DNA from 2 places in the Margalitia sp. FSL K6-0131 genome. Region 1 is predicted to be linked to the other one. Evidence: riboswitches for the same ligand, from Rfam matches in the RefSeq annotation. Region 1 holds a riboswitch; the other holds the start of a gene.
What was found. Region 1 has a riboswitch for glycine ahead of NSQ59_RS26955 (amino acid permease). Riboswitches for the same ligand answer to the same signal wherever they lie in the genome.

Region 1 (9,820 bases):
GCAAGTGGAAGCACAGGAAATGCGATATATGTTGAAACAGATGAACATTCATTTTTAGTAGATGCTGGTTTTAGCGGGCGTCAAATGGAAGCCTTGTTTCAAAAAATTGATCGCAAAATAGAAAATTTAAACGGAATACTTGTTACACATGAGCATAGCGACCATATTAAAGGGGTAGGGGTTTTAGCAAGAAAATATGATTTGCCTGTCTATGCAAATCAGAAAACCTGGTCTGCAATGGAAGGATTAATTGGCGAAATTCCTACAGAGCAAAAGTTTACCTTTGATATGGAAACCGTTAAGTCGTTTGGCGGGTTAAGCATTGAATCATTTGGTGTTTCCCATGATGCTGCGGAACCAATGTTTTACGTTTTCCATCAAGATAATAAGAAGATTGTTTTAATTACAGATACAGGATATGTAAGCGACCGCATGAAGGGCATTATTTCGAATGCAAATGTATATATATTTGAGAGTAATCACGACGTGCAAATGCTTAGGATGGGTCGATATCCTTGGAATATAAAACGACGTATATTAAGTGATGTCGGCCATGTTTCCAATGAGGATGCAGCAGTTGCGATGAGCGATGTGATAGGAGATCAGACAAAGAGAATCTATTTAGCTCACTTAAGTCTGGACAATAATTTAAAAGACTTAGCTCGAATGAGTGTCACGCAAACATTACAATCAAGAGGCTTGATAGTTGGAGAATCTTTTGATCTTTATGATACAGATCCGAAGATTCCCACCCCATTAACAGCAGTTTAGAAAAATAGGTTTACAAGAATAGTAGTTTCGGGAATAAAAGTGGAGACAGGAAAACATCGTTTTTTTTGCTCCACTTTTTTTAATAAAAATGGTTACAACGATGAGAAATAACCTTCCGTAGAACAATAAATACGCACACCTGTCAAGAGCTTAGCTTATTATGTATTAAATATTAAAAAAAATTAAAAATGGTAATTCTTATGAGGTTTTAATTAATTTTTAATAAATGCTGATTATAATAATAGCATATATAGGCAAAATAATATGAGCTTACCTTTTGAGAAAGGAATGATTGCTATGGGTTATTATGATCAAGATGATCAAGGACAAAGCCGTTATCGAAAAGAAAAAGGAAAAGGTGGGTATCTACTATCAAGTTTAGTTGGTGTAATCATTGGTGCTCTTATCGTATTGCTAGTTGTCCCGAATATTGGTGGTATTTTATCCAAAAACACAACACAAGATAAACAAGAAACAGCTACTGCTATTCCTAATAAAAATAATGTGCAAGGGAAAAATGTTTCTCTTAATGTAACAACAGATGTTACGAATGCAGTAAGTAAAGCAGAAAAAGCAGTTGTGGGGATTGCAAACATACAATCTCAAGGCTTTTGGTCACAGGATGGCATAAGCGGCAGCCAAGGAAAAGGTCGATCAACTGAACAAGAAACAGGGTCAGGTTCAGGAGTTATTTATAAGAAAGCTAACGGAAAAGCCTATATAGTAACCAATAACCACGTGGTAGAAGGTGCAGATCAGCTAGAAGTAACTTTATCGAACGGCACAAAACTTCCAGCAAAATTATTAGGCAGTGATATATGGACAGACTTAGCAGTAGTGGAAGTGGACGGTTCGAAAGTATCAACGATCGCACAATTTGGAGATTCTAGTAAATTGAAGCTGGGTGAACCCGTTATTGCAATTGGTAACCCACTAGGCGAACAGTTTGCTGGATCTGTAACACAGGGTATTGTTTCTGGTATCAATCGTACTGTACCAGTGGACATTAATAACGACGGTGTAGAGGATTGGCAAGCGGAAGTAATTCAAACCGATGCTGCTATCAATCCTGGTAATAGTGGTGGAGCACTCATTAATATTGACGGTCAAGTAGTTGGTATAAATTCCATGAAAATTGCTCAAGAAGCCGTTGAGGGAATTGGATTTTCTATCCCAATTAATTATGTAGAACCAATTATTACAAAGCTTGAGAAGTTCGGAAAGATTACAAGACCATCTATGGGTGTAACTTTACAGAATGTTAGTGACATACCGGCATATCACCAACAAGAAACATTACACTTACCAAAGGATGTTACAGACGGTGTTATGATTGAATCTGTTGACCCTAAATCACCAGCTGAAAATGCAGGTTTAAAAGAACTTGATGTAATTATAAAATTAGATGGACATAAAGTTAGCGATGTCCTTGAATTAAGAAAGTATTTATACGATAAGAAAAAACCTGGTGATACAATGAAGGTTACATTCTATCGTAATGGTAACTTAAAAGAAGTTACTGTAAAATTGTCTAATGAGTCAAGAATGTAATCACATGTGAATAAAAAAAATGCAGGGGATAAATGACCCCTGTATTTTTTTTGTGGATAAAAAACTATGGTATGATGGAATGTGGATAATATGGAATACAATCAAATTTTTAGGTAAAAAGCAGGAAAATTATTATGCAAATATGACCGTTGATTGGGTCTTAAGCACTTATCCACAAGTGTGAATAGAATAATATATATTGTGGAGAACAAATATTCCTATACAAAATGTGGATAGATAATGTGGATATGTGGATAAGTTCTGTGGATATCTTGTTTGTAATCTGTTTGTAAAGTGGGGATGAATTGTGAATATCTCAATTATCGCAGTTGGAAAACTAAAAGAAAAATACTTAAAACAAGGAATAGACGAATATTTAAAAAGATTAACCGCCTATGCAAAAGTAGAAATCATCGAAGTGCCAGACGAAAAAGCACCGGAAATTCTAAGCGAAACCGAAATGGAACAAGTCAAACAAAAAGAAGGAGAACGAATCCTAGCGAAAATCAGCCAGGATACACATGTGATCGCTCTGGCAATTGAGGGTAAAATGAAAACTTCAGAAGAACTTGCAGATGGATTAGACAAGCTCGCGACATATGGGAAAAGTAAAATTGCATTTGTGATTGGTGGCTCGCTTGGATTAAGCTCGGAAGTTATGCAGCGAGCGAATGAAAGTTTATCCTTTTCGAAGATGACGTTTCCGCATCAGCTGATGAGATTGGTGTTGGTGGAGCAGGTGTATCGGGCGTTTCGGATTATTCGGGGGGAACCGTATCATAAGTAAATGAGGTTTTAGAAAACGGGGGAATTTCATCATTTTATTAATAAAAGTAGTTTAATAGGTGAAGTCCAGTTAGCTTAGTTATATAAATATATCGCAGATAAAGGTAGTTTTTTATTGGGTCATTGTAAAATTTTCTCTGAATAAGAGTTTAAATGGATTTTTAAGTATGTGGTTGACAAAGTAATGAACTACTACTAAAATTAAAAATTATTTAGCAATAATTAATAGAATTTAATCATTAGCAGGCTATGATTGCTATGGATCACACTATAGCAGGAGCAGCTTCTGGAGAGATCGCAAGAATTTTGCGGCGCCGAAGGGTTCACAATCTCAGGCAAAAGGACAGAAGAGTACTGAATATTTATTTTTTGTGCTGATTATATTTAGCATAACAAATATTATTTATTATTCTTTTGGAAAAGAGATTGGATATCCTCCAATCTCTTTTTTTATTGGTTTAACTAAAATATTTAATTAGGGGGAGTCAGGATTGGCACAACAAGAATTAAAGAGGGGTTTATCAAATCGTCATGTTCAACTAATCGCAATTGGCGGCACCATTGGTACGGGATTATTCTTAGGATCCGGTAAAGCCATACAATTGGCAGGCCCTTCTATCATCCTTGCTTATTTAATCGTAGGAATCGCCGTTTTTTTTGTTATGAGGGCGCTTGGAGAACTCCTGTTGTCTAAAGCGGGATATCAATCGATTACAGACATTGCTGAAGACTATCTTGGACCTCGGTTTGCGTTTGTAACCGGATGGACCTATTGGTTTTGTTGGATTATGACTGCTATGGGTGATGTGATAGCAGTAGGTGTTTATGTACAATATTGGTTCCATATTCCGCAATGGATACCAGCGCTCGTCAGTTTGATGATTTTACTGGGACTCAATCTACTAACTGTAAAGATTTTTGGAGAATTGGAGTTTTGGTTTGCTTTAATAAAGGTAATCACGATTCTTGTATTAATTGTCATTGGGATTATATTACTGGTGATGGGATTCAAGACAACTCAAGGCATGGTTACGTTTAAAAATATTTGGGAACATGGGGGACTTTTTCCAAACGGAATCACGGGTTTCTTACTTTCGTTCCAAATGGTTGTATTTGCATTTGTCGGTGTGGAATTAGTAGGTGTATCGGCAGCGGAAACATCCAATCCAGAAAAAAATATTCCATCGGCTATAAATAAAATTCCTTTAAGGATTCTATTTTTCTACGTTGGCGCGCTTATTGTCCTTTTATGTATTAACCCATGGACGGAATTAAATGCAGCAGAAAGTCCTTTTGTTAAAACGTTTAGTTTAGTCGGGGTACCGATTGCAGCAGGAATCATTAATTTTGTCGTATTGACTTCAGCAGCTTCTGCTTGTAATAGCGGAATGTTTTCAACAAGCCGTATCCTATATAGTTTAAGCAATCATAACCAGGGGCCATCTAATTTTGCAAAACTAAATAAAAATCATGTCCCAGGTAACGCGTTATGGATCTCTACGCATGTTCTATCGGTGGGAGCTATTTTGACCAAACTTATTCCGGAACAAGCTTTTGGAATCGTGACAACCATTAGTGCTATTTGTTTTATTTGGGTTTGGGGCGTCATTCTAGTTTGTCATTTAAGATATAAGAAAAAACGTTCAGAATTACAGGCAAAATCAAATTTTAAAGCGCCATTAACACCATTTATTAACTACGTTGTCCTAATCTTGTTTGCCATCATTCTTATTATTATGCTGTTTGCTGAAGCTACACGGTCTGCCCTTTTGTTAACACCTCTATGGTTTATACTATTATTTATTTGGTATTCATATAGGAAGAAAGAAGAAAAAAATATTACATTATCAGCATAGAATCAACCATTAAATTATATCTGAGCCCTTATATATTAATGCTTACGGGATGCAGAACCGTACCATAAGTAAATCAGGTTTTTGAGATAAAAGTAGCAGCACCTCTAATTTGGTGGAGAGGTGCTTACTTCTAAAACTAAAACGAGTCACCTAAAATAAATTAATGAAAGTCTCCTTAAAGTTTTGTGCAGTTTTGGACAAGAATTGATTTTCTATCCATATAAGTGCAGTATCGGATTTAATTTTAGGTATGATTTCCGCATATGATAATGATTCTTTCAGTCCTAATTGCACCGCTATTTTAGGAACAATGGCGATTCCTATCCCTGAATCCGCTAATTTCATTAGTGTTGTTACATCTGGGCTTTCGCAAATAATCTTTGGATTAAATTCGTGGATGTTACATGTCTCAACAAACTTATGAAAAACACTATAATCGCCTTGCCCATGCAGTACCAAAAGAGGATATTTCTCTAATTCTTCAATTGAAATGGTTTTTCCCTTAAAGATATTCCAATTAGCTGGTTGGATGGCTACAAGTGGGTCGGATTGCAACGGATAGATGGAAATGTTATTAACATTTTGGGACTGTAAAGGTAATCTTATAATCCCTAGTTCAATTTCTTTACTTTGCAGAAGATCCTCTACTCTTTGGGAATCTTCCTCAAAAAGTTGAAAAGAAACGTCAGGATACTTTTCTTGGAAAACTTTTAAAACCGGAGGAAGGTAAGGTACACAAGACATAACAGTCCCAATAGATAATTTTCCTCTAATACCTGCTTGCTCCTCCTTTACCTCTGTTACCATTTCATTAATAGAATTTAAAACCTCTTTAGCTCTTTTATAAAAAGTCAGTCCAGCAGGTGTTAATTCAAATGCAAATCCCCCTTTATCGCGTTTAATTAATATGACACCCAATTCTTCCTCTAAAGATTTCAACTGCATACTTAGAGGAGGTTGAGCAATATGTTAGCGCTTCGCAGCACGAGTGATTTGTCCTTCTTCAGCAATTGTAACGAAATAGACAAGCTTTTTTAAGTCCATTATTTTAGCACCTTTTTCAATTATATATTTTATATATATTTACCTATTATTATATATATTTTACATACATTCAAACCTAGCAATAAAATAAATAGGTGAAGATAATGAGCGAAAATTATTTAAGGAGGGAAATATTTATGAAGCCAATTAAAAGTTTTCGGGAGTATGTGCAAATTTTAAAGGAATACAACGAGGTAGTTGCTATTAATCAAGAAGTAGATTGGAATTTAGAAATGAGTGCTATCATTCGTCGCGCTTATGAATTACCTGCTCCAGCACCACTTTTCAAAAGTATTAAAGATAGTACACTCGGCTTTGAAGTGTTAGGAGCACCAGTAGGAATGAGCCCCAATAAGGAACATCCATTTATACGAGTAGCTCTCTCCCTGGGATTACCAATAAATACTCCTGCCCCTGAGTTAGTTGAAGCATGGTCTCATCTTCCCGATGTTACTCCCATTTCACCCCGCTTAGTTACAGATGGTGAGTGTAAGGAAAATAAATTGTTTGATGATGAGATTGACCTTACTAAATTGCCTACACCATATATTCATGTTGGAGATGGAGGACGTTATATTAATACTTACGGTATTCTTATCGTCCGTACACCTGATGGCTCTTGGGTGAACTGGTCCATTTCACGTGTTATGCTCGAGGGACCCCCCCGTACAATGGCTGGTGTTGTTATCGCATCACAGCATCTTGGGAAAATATATAAAGAATGGAAAGCAATCGGTAAGGAGATGCCGTTTGCCCTGTGTCTAGGTGTAGATCCTGGTATTGCGATGATAGCAGGATATCCGCTTCCTGATAATGTGAATGAAGGTGAAATGATAGGAGGATGGTATGGTGAACCAATTGATGTTGTCAAATGCGAGACAAGTGATTTAGAGGTACCTGCTACAAGTCAAGTGAGATTGTGATTGAAGGAACCGCCTCCTTAGAAGAGATGATTCCTGAAGGTCCAATGGGTGAATATGCTGGTTATACATGGGTTGGACATGAAAAACCAGTACCACGCTTTCACGTAACCGCCATGACACATCGAAATAATCCAATCATGCCAGTATGTGCAGCAGGTATTCCACCTGAAGAAAATCACACCAATTGGGGAGTGGCTAATGCAGCAAGCATTCAAAATGAGCTGCGAAAAAAAGGATTACCTATTAAGGAATGCTTTATTCCATTAGAATCAGCTGTGCATTGGCTTGTAGTCACTGTAGATCGTCGTCAACAAAGAGATGATAATGAAGAATTGGCTCATGAAATTGGTAAAACCGTTTTTGCTACTAGAGGTGGTTCTTACGTCCCTAAAGTAATTGTTGTAGATGACGACATTGATCCAAGTGACATTAATCAAGTAGTGTGGGCTTTAGCTACTCGCCATCATCCAGATAAAAGAAAAGCTATGAAGGATCAAAATGTCTTACCTCTTGTTGCTTACCTAGATGCAAAGGAAAAAAGAGGAGGGCAAACAACAAAGATCGTTTATAACTGTTTATTGCCTTTAAAAAAATGGGCTGATAAGAGCCCTCTTGAGGCATCGTTTAGGGGTTACCCCGAAGAATTACGTAATCACATCATTGAAAACTGGGAAAAGTACGGGTATTAATTCCGTTTCATAGAAAAGCATTTATACCTTCATAGGAATTAGAATTTTTTTAGTAAGTGGAAGAAGGGATTTATAAGGATGAAGTTAATTTTAGGAATAACCGGTGCAACAGGAGCCATGTTTGGTGTTCGTCTTTTACAGTTTCTCAAGGATACGAGTATTGAAACACATCTCATTATGTCTTCATGGGCTGCTGTAACCATCCAGGATGAAACTCCTTATACCGCCAAAGAAGTTTCACAGCTGGCAGATTACTCGTACTCAAATAAAGATTTAGCGGCCAAGATTTCCAGTGGTTCATTTCAAGTTGATGGTATGATCATTGCCCCTTGCACAATGAAAACATTAGCTTCCATTCGTGTAGGTCTTGGTGATAATTTAATTACTCGCGCAGCAGATGTCATTTTAAAAGAACGCAAAAAGTTGGTATTGGTGACACGGGAAACACCGCTCAATGATATTCATCTTGAGAATATGTTAGCTTTATCTCGTATGGGAACCGTTATACTCCCTCCAATGCCAGCATTTTATAACCACCCTGAATCGCTAGATGACATAATTAACCATATTGTATTTCGAACACTGGATCAGTTCAACATACATCTGCCGAAGCGGAAGAAAAACGTTGGAATGGTTTTATCAAAAAAGAGAATAGCAATGATCAAGGAAACACTTTTTGATTAAAGAAGTAAATAAGTCTATTGTTCAAGAATTGCTTCTTAACTGAGGACAGTACCACAATAGTGGTAAAGCGTGTAGTGGATGAAATGGTTACTCTGAAAGATTGTGTTAAGTAAATAAAATCAAAATGACCGGAAAAGTGTTCCCCGGTCATTTTTTTTGAGATGCCTTTAAGTTGGTTAAATAGAATGACCGACAAATGTCTGCATTCTTGCAAGAACCCTTTTTTCACCCATTACTTTCATAATATCGTACAAATCAGGTGTAGTAGTTCTGTTAGTTAGAGCTACCCTAATTACCATCGCTACATCACCAACATGCCCTTTGTAATGGTTAGGGTTAGCTTTAAATTGCTTCATATCCTTTGCAAATCCGAGTTTCCCAGCAAGTTCTTTTATTTCATGGAACCAAGCATCCTTTTCATTATTAAACCTATAAGTTTTGCTGAAACCTAGTACAATTTCTTTCGCAACATTAAAACTTACATTTGTAGGTAACTTATAGTCACCCAATACATCCTTTTCAAACCATTCGTCATAAAAGTAAGCAATCATTGGCTTCACATCGGACCACTTTGCATAATCTTTTCTTGGTTTCTTCATTGTTCTTCCTATATCTAGAATGTGTACAGTATATTCCTTATTCTTGTCAATTAAACTATAAAGCTCAGAATCAAATTCCTTTGACCAAGTATATAAATGGTCAAATACTTGCTTACTGGTGAGCTTAGAGATAACATCCTTGCTGATGTCATTTAGTTTATTCATGTCTAATAAAGCACCACTGGCATTCATTTTATCCGTATGGATAAAAAAGTCTCTAAATGATTGATGGGAGTTTGCCATCCTCCATTCTTCAAAGTCAGAGTTGATGAGATTCATGAAGTATTCACTTATAGCCAATCCTGGGTATCCTTGTTCTTTGTAATACTCAGCGGTGCCATCAAGATCCTTCCGTTTACTAAATTTCCGTTTAGAAGCTCCGACTTGCTTCATGATTGGAGCGATATGTCCGTATTCTGGTATTTTAAAACCTAAGGTTTCAAACAACTGAATATGGATAGGCACGGAAGAAAGCCATTCATCGCCTCTAATGACATGGGTTGTACCCATCAGATGATCATCTATGGTATGAGCAAAGTGATAGGTTGGTAAACCATCCGTTTTCATAATAACAATATCTTGGTCATTTTCCGGTAACTCTATCGGACCTTTCACCAAATCATGGTATGTTATTCTCCTATCTGCTGACCCTAAAGATTTAAGTCTAATAACAAACGGTTTGCCATTTAAAATCTCTTCCTTGGCTTGTAGAAAAGAAATATCTCGATGTTTAGCCCACTTGCCATAATAACCTGTTCTTATTTTTAAGTTCTGCTGACGTATTTTTATCTTTTGTAAATCGTCCGCATCACAGAAGCAAGGATAAGCTAATCCATTTCGGACTAAATGCTTAATAAATACCTTATAAATTTGTATTCGTGAGCTTTGTTTATAGGGTCCATAGGTCCCCTTTTCGT
Region 2 (9,820 bases), 3.4 Mb from region 1:
GGATACCCCTTTATGCGTGATGTGCATGTCAGAAGAAATAGGGTGAACTTGAGGAAAAAGACTAATATCCTTGTTTAACCTCTCCTTATCAATATTCATTTTTGTGGTAAACGCAACAGACATTTTGACAACTCCTTTATATATCTATCAATTTCTAACTCTAGCAAGTTAAACTCTGAGATGTATTTACTTATAATAAATTATCATAAATCCCACCTCAATATCAACATATAGTATTTAAAAAACAGAATTATATACTATATATAGTTTTTAGGTGACTTTTGTCTGTTTTTGTCAAATGTTGAATAAAGCAAAATTAGGAGATTAGAAGAGATATTCTAAGATTCAATAGGAATTATCCTTAAAAACAGATGAATTCCCACGTTGCAATAGAAACAATTAAAAATTAAACCCCGCATTAAAAGGGAATTCTACGCAATAGCAATTTATAAAAAAAATAAATATTTTTGTTGAAATTTTTATTTTTTTATATTAGAAGGTGATTTTTTTAATCTTATACAGTTTTGTTAAAATGTTTTGATTCATGAAGCTTTGACGAATATAATAGATATAGTGTTACTCGCAGAAAGGAGCAAAAAAAATTGTCACAATGGTATTTTTTTATCATCGTAGTTGTAGCGATTCTTGCTTATACTCTTTATAATTATTTTGCGCAAAAAAGAATCGTTAAAACATTAACAGAAGAAGAATTCAAAGCCGGATATCGAAAGGCTCAGCTTATTGATGTTCGTGAGGTAAATGAATTTGAGAACGGTCACATCCTTGGAGCCCGGAATATTCCTCTATCTCAAATGAAAATGAGAATGAAAGAAATTCGCCCGGATAAACCTGTTTATCTATATTGCCAAAGCGGGATGAGAAGTGCACGTGTCGCTCAGATGTTATACCGAAAAGGCTATAAGGACTTATATCAGCTACAAGGCGGCTTTAAGAAGTGGACTGGCCGTATTAAAGCAAAATAATGAAAACCGCAGATTGACTGCGGTTTTTTATATAGGCTCTATTATTTTTCGTTCACGTATGAGAATTCATAGGCGGAGCATTTCCGGCTAATGTATATAATGGAGGCATAAGTAGTAGATATAAGCGGAGATATTCCGATTAACTGCTCTAAATAGGACAAAATCTAAGGATTTGGATAAGATAACCGGAAAACCTCCCCTTATTTTTAGGGAAATAGGAGTATTTCCAAATTTAAACGGAAATTTTCCGTTTATTTTTCAAACAGGTAAAATCAATATTCAGTTATTACAGGGCCTTTATATAAAAAAAGAAAGATAGGTGAAAAAGTTATGTTTTTACAGTCGATACAATGGAAGGATATAACCTCCAACCGTAATTATCCTTTTTCTTTGCCGATCTTTGAAGATTTTCAGTCCATTCACTTACTTCATCCAATTACTATTTTCATAGGGGAAAACGGGAGTGGAAAATCAACGTTTCTGGAAGGTTTAGCAGCAGCCTGTCAGCTTCCGACTGCGGGTGGTGCAGAAGTAAATGATGACCCTGATTTACGGCACGCAAAGGCGCTAGCTGATTCTTTCTTTATAAAATGGCGGGAAAAGACAAGAACAGGTTTCTTTCTTAGAGCGGAGGATTTTATATCATTCACAAAACGAGTCAAACAGATGAGATTAGAAGCGGAACATCAATTGAATTTAATAGAAGAAGAATACAGACATAAGTCAGCTCATGCAAAATCCCTAGCATCTTTGCCACACAAACGAACATTATATGAACTAAATCACCTCTATCAAAATGGTTTGGAAACTAGATCCCACGGTGAAAGCTTTTTAGATTTCTTTCAAGCAAGAATCAAGCCAAATGGGCTATATTTACTCGATGAGCCAGAAGCTCCTTTATCTCCTATGCGGCAACTTACATTAATCAGTATTATTCTCGAAGCAGTTCAAAGCGGATCCCAATTTATCATTGTCACTCATTCTCCAATATTAATGGGGATTCCTGATGCAGATTTATATACTTTTGATTCTCATCCTCCTGCAAAAATAGACTTTGAGGAGACGGAGCATGTTCAGATTACAAAACAATTTTTAGAAGCACCGCAGCGCTTTCTAAAATATCTATAGAAAAAGACCTCTTCCCAAAAAGAGGCCTTAATTATTATACTTGATATCTTAAAATCGGTTTTCGTGCCGCTTGTGTTTCATCAAGACGTTTAATGACAGTGTTATGCGGAGCTTCTTGCACAATCTCAGGATTCTCTTCCGTTTCTTTTGCAATTTGAATCATTGCATCGATAAAGGCATCAAGCGTTTCCTTTGATTCTGTTTCCGTAGGCTCAATCATCATACACTCTTCCACATTAAGCGGGAAGTAAATAGTAGGCGGATGGTATCCAAAGTCTAACAGTCGTTTTGCGATATCCAATGTACGTACACCAAGTTTCTTTTGACGTTTGCCGCTTAATACAAATTCATGCTTACAATGACGATCATACGGAAGATCATAATATTCTGCTAATCTTCTCATCATATAATTCGCATTTAATACTGCATTTTCTGTTACCGCTTGTAATCCGTCAGGACCCATTGTCCGGATATACGTATAGGCTCTGACATTAATACCAAAGTTTCCGTAATATGGTTTTACACGGCCAATGGATTGTGGACGATCATAATCAAAGGCAAATTCGTCCCCTTTTTTCACGATAACTGGTTTCGGTAAGAAAGGAATTAATTCTTTTTTCACTCCAACAGGTCCAGAGCCAGGTCCACCACCACCATGAGGTCCAGTAAATGTTTTATGAAGGTTTAAATGCACGACATCAAATCCCATATCTCCTGGGCGTGCTTTCGATAATACAGCATTAAGGTTTGCACCATCATAATACAATTTACCACCGGCGCTATGAACAATCTCCGCCATTTCAAGAATATTTTCTTCAAAAAGACCAAGAGTATTTGGGTTAGTCAGCATTAAAGCAGCCGTATCAGGTCCAACTAAGCTTCTTAAATCATCTAAATCTACCAAGCCATTTTCATTTGACTTAACCGTAATCGTTTCAAGACCAGCTACAGTAGCAGATGCAGGATTCGTACCGTGAGCAGAATCAGGAACAATTACTTTTGTTCTCTGTGTGTCCCCGTTTGCTTCATGATATGCACGAATCATCATTAATCCAGTCCACTCTCCATGGGCTCCAGCTGCAGGTTGAAGGGTTACTTCGTCCATTCCAGTAATTTCAATTAAATGCTCTTGTAAATCGTACAATAATCCTAAAGCACCTTGGACAGAGCTTTCATCTTGTAATGGATGAATATGGGCAAAACCAGGGTAACGAGCAACAACCTCATTAATTTTTGGATTATATTTCATCGTACAGGAACCTAGTGGATAAAATCCGGAATCAACACCGTGGTTGCGCTTTGACAACGCGGTATAGTGACGCATAATATCTAGCTCGGCTACCTCTGGAAGATTTGGTTCCTCTACTCGAAGATAATCTGTAGGAAGATATTCTCCAAGATTTGTTTCGGGTACATCTAATTCAGGTAAGCTATATCCAACACGACCTTGTTTCGTTATCTCAAAAATGAGTGGTTGATTTGCATTATTCATGGCTATCCCCCAATTCCTCTACGAAGTTATCAATTTCTTCTTTCGTGCGAAGTTCCGTTACAGCTATAAGCATATGATTCTCTAATCCTGGATAATCTCTGCCTAAATCATAGCCGCCAATGATGCCACTCTCTAATAATTTCTGATTAACTTCTTTAACAGGTTTAGCGAGCTTAACAACAAATTCATTAAAGCTTGGTCCTGTAAAAGCAATGTCAAACCCATTATCTTTGAAAACACGCTGAGCATATTGGGTCTTATGAATATTTTGTGAAGCCATTTCCTTTACGCCTTTTTTCCCTAAAGCTGTCATGGCTACAGATGCTGCAAGTGCATTTAATGCTTGGTTTGAACATATATTAGATGTAGCTTTGTCACGTCTAATATGTTGTTCACGTGCTTGTAGGGTTAATACAAATCCCCTTAGACCATTCTCATCTGTCGTTTGTCCCACTAATCGACCAGGAACTTTTCTCATTAATTTATTTGTTACAGCGAAATATCCGCAATGGGGGCCACCAAATGCAGATGGGATTCCAAAAGTTTGCGCATCCCCGACAACAATATCAGCTCCAAATGAACCAGGAGGGGTTAAAACTCCCAATGCTAGCGGATTACTTGAAACAACAAACAGCCCTTTAAATTGATGAGCAATAGGTTCAATCTCCTTTAGAGGTTCAATTTGTCCAAAAAAGTTTGGATATTGAACAATTACTGCGGCAACCTGATCATCTATTTCCGCTTTTAATGCGTCAAGGTTTGTAACACCATTTTCATGAGGAATTTCCACCACTTCAATGTATTGGCCTTTTGCATAAGTTTTTAATACTTCACGGGATTCAGGATGGACCGCTTCCGAAATAAGAACTTTTTTCCGTTTTGTTTGACCGCAAGAAAGCATTGCAGCTTCTGCAAGAGCAGTTCCCCCATCATACATAGATGAATTTGCTACATCCATACCTGTTAATTCACAAATCATCGTTTGAAATTCAAAGATTGCCTGTAATTCACCTTGAGAAATTTCAGGCTGATATGGTGTATATGCAGTATAGAATTCTGATCTTGAAATGACATGATCGACAATTGTCGGAATGTAATGGTCATATACTCCCGCTCCTAAGAAGGAAACATATTGTTTTAAGTCTGCATTCTTGGAAGCTAATCTTGATAATTCTTTTAATAAAGCTGTTTCCGATTTTGCTTTTTTAATATTATATTGACCTTTAAAACGAACTTTTTCCGGAATGTCTTGGAACAATTCATCAACTGAGTCTACCCCTATTGCTGCCAGCATCTCTTTTTGATCTTGTTCTGTCATCGGCAAATAACGATGCGTTGTCATGTTTCGGTTCTCTCCCATCCTATTTTTTTACCCTTTTATAAAATGGTGTTGGCACAACTTTAGCCTTTAATAATTTCCCACGTATTTCTACGTTTACTTCTTGGCCAATTTCACTATTTTCGATATTGACTAGTGCAAGTCCAATGTTCGTTTTGAATGTTGGAGATTGTGTACCTGAAGTTACTTCACCAATTTCAACATCACTTGCGAATACTTTGTAGCCATGTCTTGGAATGCCTCGATCAATCATTTCAATTCCAACTAACTTACGCTTTAAGCCATTTTCTTTTTGAGAGGCTAAAGCATTTTTACCGATAAAATCAGCTTCTTTCCCTACTTTCACGGCAAAGCCAATTCCCGCTTCCAATGGGGAAATATCTGCAGAAAGCTCTTGTCCGTATAAAGGAAGGGTAGCTTCAAAACGAAGTGTATCCCTTGCACCTAGTCCACAAGGTAATACTCCATCTTCTTTGCCGGTCTCTAATATAGCTTTCCATAAGCTTGCTGCATCTTCTTTTTTGCAATAAATTTCAAAACCATCTTCCCCAGTATATCCAGTTCTTGAAACCAGTGCAGAAGCTACAGATAAGTCAACGTTGGAAGAAAATTTAAAAAACTTAATCTCCGACAATTCCTTGTTTGTTGCTAGTTTTTGTAGAATTTCTTGCGCTTTCGGTCCTTGAATGGCAAGCTGTGCAATGCTATCAGAAATATTTTCAAGCTCCACATCACCGAATACATGCTTCTCTAACCATGCAAAATCCTTTTCAATATTTGCTGCGTTTACAACGAGTAAGAAATCTTCCTCTGAATTTCTATAGACCAATAAGTCATCAACGGTGCCGCCATTTTCATAACACATTGCAGTGTACTGGGCACCGTTATCTGCAATTTTCGCAATATCATTTGTCATCATTTTTTGTAAAAACGCTAAACTGTCTTTACCTTTTACCGTGAATTCTCCCATATGAGAAACATCAAATAATCCAGCTTTTGTTCTCACGGCCTCATGCTCTTCCTTAATGCTAGAGAATTGCACCGGAAGCTCCCATCCGCCAAAATCAATTGTTTTCCCACCATATTCTTTATAAACATCAAACAATGGTGTTCTTTTTAATGACATTCTTTTTCCCCCTCATTTGATAGTAGAATTCTTACTATGCTCTTTTTTAGGCAGAAAGGCATAAAAAAGGACAGAAAAACTCTGCATATTAAAGCCTGAGTTTCTCTGTCCTGTAACCTGAAAGTTTACCGTCATAATGGTTTTCCTCTTGGGTGGCTTATAATAAGCACTCTCCAGAGCTGCGTCAAACAAGAGTCTTTTTGCCTGAGAGATTCACAACTTTCGCTATTTGCTCCTTCGGCGCTGCCAACTACGCGGCAGTCTCTCCCCCTGTTCTCATTCGCCTATATTAAATTAAAAAGTGGGCATACTAAGAAATAACGAAAATGTCATGCTTTACTTTATGTTCAAGCTATTTTCATCCTAACATTAAACACATTTTTCAGCAATCATTTTTAGTACAGAATTAGGACATATTTTATTCTATTTTACAGTCCTTGGATCACAGAATAAGGAGTGGCATAAATGACGATCCATATTGAATTTGATCAAGTTTGGGGAGAGGAATTATCAGAGCGTTTCGGGAAGGATGGTCCATGGGGAAATTGGGAGCTTTATAAGCTAGCAATTGAAATGGAAAAACATTTCATTATCCCTGAATTTGAAGGATTACAAGCTCCAAAGCATTTAGCAAATCTTAAACCTTTGCCACATCAATTAGAGGTTGCGAGACAAGTAGTCGAAAAGATGAACGGAAAAGCGATTCTTGCAGATGAAGTAGGGCTCGGGAAAACAATTGAAGCCGGCTTAATCTTAAAAGAATATATGATTCGAAAACTGGTGAAAAAAGTTTTGATTTTAGTACCTGCCTCATTAGTTTCTCAATGGGCTTTCGAGTTAAATACGAAATTTCATATTCCTGCTGTTGCACAAAAGAAAAGCTATGTATGGGATCAATGCGATTGTGTTGTTTCATCTATCGATACAGCGAAAAGAAGTCCGCACAGAGAAAAAATATACGAACAAAATTATGATTTAGTGATAATCGATGAAGCGCACAAACTAAAAAATCATAAAACCAAAAACTATGAATTTGTTCAAAATCTTAAAAAGAAATTTTGTTTATTATTGACGGCGACCCCTATCCAAAACCGGATTGACGAAATCTTTCATCTCGTGTCTTTATTAAAGCCCGGACATCTAGGCAACCAAACAGGGTTTCTTGAGAAATATAAAAATGGGGATCGTAATATAAAAGATGATAAACATCTTAATGATTTAGTTAATAAGGTTATGATCCGCAATCGCCGTGTAGATACAGGAATTGAATGGACGAAACGCCATGTAAAAACTGTATTAATAGAATTTAATAACGAAGAAAGAGAACTTTATAATGCAATTGATGTTTTAAAAGGAAATCATGATTATGTCGCAAATGCCGGATTTACCATTATGACACTGCAAAGAGAAGCATGCAGCAGCAGAGAGGCTGTATATTATACATTAAAAAATATGCTTAAAAAAAGAGAAAATCCAACACCTGAATTTGAGGAAAAAATACACTTCCTCATAAAAAAAATTGAAGCGGTTAAACAAAATTCAAAAGCGGAAAAAACACTGGAGCTTATAAAGCAAATAAATGATAAAGTTATCATTTTTACAGAATACCGTGCAACCCAACTTTATTTGCAATGGTTTTTAAAACAGCATGGAATCACTTCTGTTCCGTTTCGCGGCGGATTTAAACGAGGAAAAAAAGACTGGATGAAAGAACTGTTCCAAAAACATATCCAAGTTCTGATTGCAACTGAAGCTGGCGGGGAGGGAATTAATCTACAATTTTGTCACCATATGATTAACTTTGATTTGCCATGGAATCCGATGAGATTGGAGCAAAGGATTGGACGTGTACATCGTCTTGGTCAGGAAGAGGATGTGCATATTTATAATTTTGCTACAAAAAACACAGTAGAAGATCATATTTTAAAGCTGCTGTACGAAAAAATTAATTTATTTGAGCGGGTTATTGGAGAGCTGGATGACATATTGACAAGACTGGAATTCGGTAAATTGGAGAACCATTTAAAAGATATCTTTCAGAATTCTAAATCTGAAGGGGAAATGAAAATAAAAATGGAGAACCTAACAGAAATGATTCAATTTGCAGAAACGATGAAAAATCGAGAGGAGGAAACGCTGCATGCAGCAGGAGGAAATTCATCAATATCTTGAACGTTACTTCTTGGCTAATGAATGCGAAATTTTGGAGAACCAAAATGGTTATTTAACCGTACAACTTACTATTGATATGGATAAAGAACTTATGAATCGCCCTTTTTATTGGCATTATTTAGAGAAAACAGGTGGTATTCCTAATCCTGCAAAGCTAACTATTATTACAGATAAAAGTAAAACTCCTGATGAAGTCAAAGGCGAAATGATTCATTTCGGAGCACCTCGGCTTCATCAAATATTTCAATCGACGAAAAAACTCGCTGGGTTTATTCGATTATTTGAAGAGACAAAGGTTTTACATAATCAACAACGACCTTTGTATCCTTGGTTAGGTGTAAATATAAAAATCTCCTATCAATGTGATCGCAAGCGGGATATTTTTCGATCTTTTGGTCTTAACATGATTAATGGCGGATTAGTGGAAAATTTTCAAGACTATTTACAAACAAAAAAGCTTACACCAAAGATACCCGATTTATGTTTTACGCTATCCCCTATCATTATGCCAAAAAGCGGAATAAATAGGATCGAAGCATTTTTAAAGCAAGAAATATTAATGGAAGATCATGAATGGGCCGTACAAGCTAGACAAAGATGGGATGAGGATTTAGCATTATTAGATCATTTTTATGAAGACATGGAGGAAAAACCGGAAAGCTATCAAATAGAAAAGGAAGCTTTACGTGAGCAATACGAACCGAGCATTAGAATAGAAATTATTAATGGGGGACTTTTCTATTTAACACAGCCAACGGTAAATTAAGAAAATCGCAAGCTCCTTGCACATTAGCAGGCCAATAGGCAATATAAGAATACAGCATATGATGATTCACATATTTTTTAACTTTAAAAAAAGAAAGAAAATAGAAGAGACTTTTTAAAATTGACTCTTCTATTTCCTTTTAAAAATCATCAAAATGGCAAATGGTATCATCCCAAACCATCTGTATAAAAATGGAGATTTTTCTAATTTTCTTTGCAGCCGAATTTCTTTTCTAGCTGTTTTCGGTGTATCGAAATGTTTAACAAAGGTTTGAGTTATATACTTAATATAATCATTTGTTGACACTACAGGCACTCCTCCTTTATTTATTGCAGTGTGCCCATTAAGTGTCTATTTTATTCTTTTTATTATTTCATATGATGTTTCATCGATACTTAAATGAGTTGAATCGATAATAAATTTTGCCGTATTTTCATAGAAACATAGTCTTGATTCATATAACGCTTGCACTTCGTCCAAGGTTTTATTTACGAAGAGAGGCCTGGAAGTATCATACTCGATTCTTTCCATAATTTTTTCTATTCTACATTTAAGAAAAACAGATGATCCAGTTGTTTGGATAAAATCTCTATTTTCTTTACGCAGAATAATCCCGCCGCCTGTCGTAATAATACCATTGATGTTTTTGGTACTTAGGAGTATTTCCGATTCTTTGTCCCGGAAATAAGGTTCTCCTTTTTCAGCAAATATTTGAGATATTTTTTTCCCTTCTGTTTGTTCTACTAAATGATCCGTATCAAACACAGGTATATGAAGATCCTGAGATAATTTTTGTCCAATTGTTGTTTTTCCT

Region 2: it holds a riboswitch for glycine, as region 1 does, so the genes downstream of both, gcvT (glycine cleavage system aminomethyltransferase GcvT) here and NSQ59_RS26955 (amino acid permease) in region 1, are expected to answer to the same signal.

Annotation. Positions count from the first base shown of each region.
Region 1 covers NZ_JBBOZS010000001.1:5,525,797-5,535,616, reverse strand. Annotated here, with positions in the region: gene NSQ59_RS26970 (MBL fold metallo-hydrolase) at 1-771, shown strand, start outside; gene NSQ59_RS26965 (S1C family serine protease) at 1,069-2,322, shown strand; gene rlmH (23S rRNA (pseudouridine(1915)-N(3))-methyltransferase RlmH) at 2,630-3,109, shown strand; glycine riboswitch at 3,385-3,465, shown strand; gene NSQ59_RS26955 (amino acid permease) at 3,600-4,964, shown strand; gene NSQ59_RS26950 (LysR family transcriptional regulator) at 5,115-5,930, opposite strand; gene NSQ59_RS26945 (UbiD family decarboxylase) at 6,146-6,931, shown strand; gene NSQ59_RS26940 (UbiD family decarboxylase) at 6,928-7,620, shown strand; gene NSQ59_RS26935 (UbiX family flavin prenyltransferase) at 7,699-8,304, shown strand; gene gltX (glutamate--tRNA ligase) at 8,481-9,820, opposite strand, start outside.
Region 2 covers NZ_JBBOZS010000001.1:2,157,956-2,167,775, reverse strand. Annotated here, with positions in the region: gene NSQ59_RS10495 (vitamin B12-dependent ribonucleotide reductase) at 1-123, opposite strand, end outside; gene NSQ59_RS10490 (rhodanese-like domain-containing protein) at 603-983, shown strand; gene NSQ59_RS10485 (AAA family ATPase) at 1,314-2,111, shown strand; gene gcvPB (aminomethyl-transferring glycine dehydrogenase subunit GcvPB) at 2,146-3,603, opposite strand; gene gcvPA (aminomethyl-transferring glycine dehydrogenase subunit GcvPA) at 3,596-4,945, opposite strand; gene gcvT (glycine cleavage system aminomethyltransferase GcvT) at 4,965-6,068, opposite strand; glycine riboswitch at 6,251-6,348, opposite strand; gene NSQ59_RS10465 (DEAD/DEAH box helicase) at 6,534-8,240, shown strand; gene NSQ59_RS10460 (YqhG family protein) at 8,209-9,006, shown strand; gene NSQ59_RS10455 (YqzE family protein) at 9,136-9,312, opposite strand; gene NSQ59_RS10450 (shikimate kinase) at 9,358-9,820, opposite strand, start outside.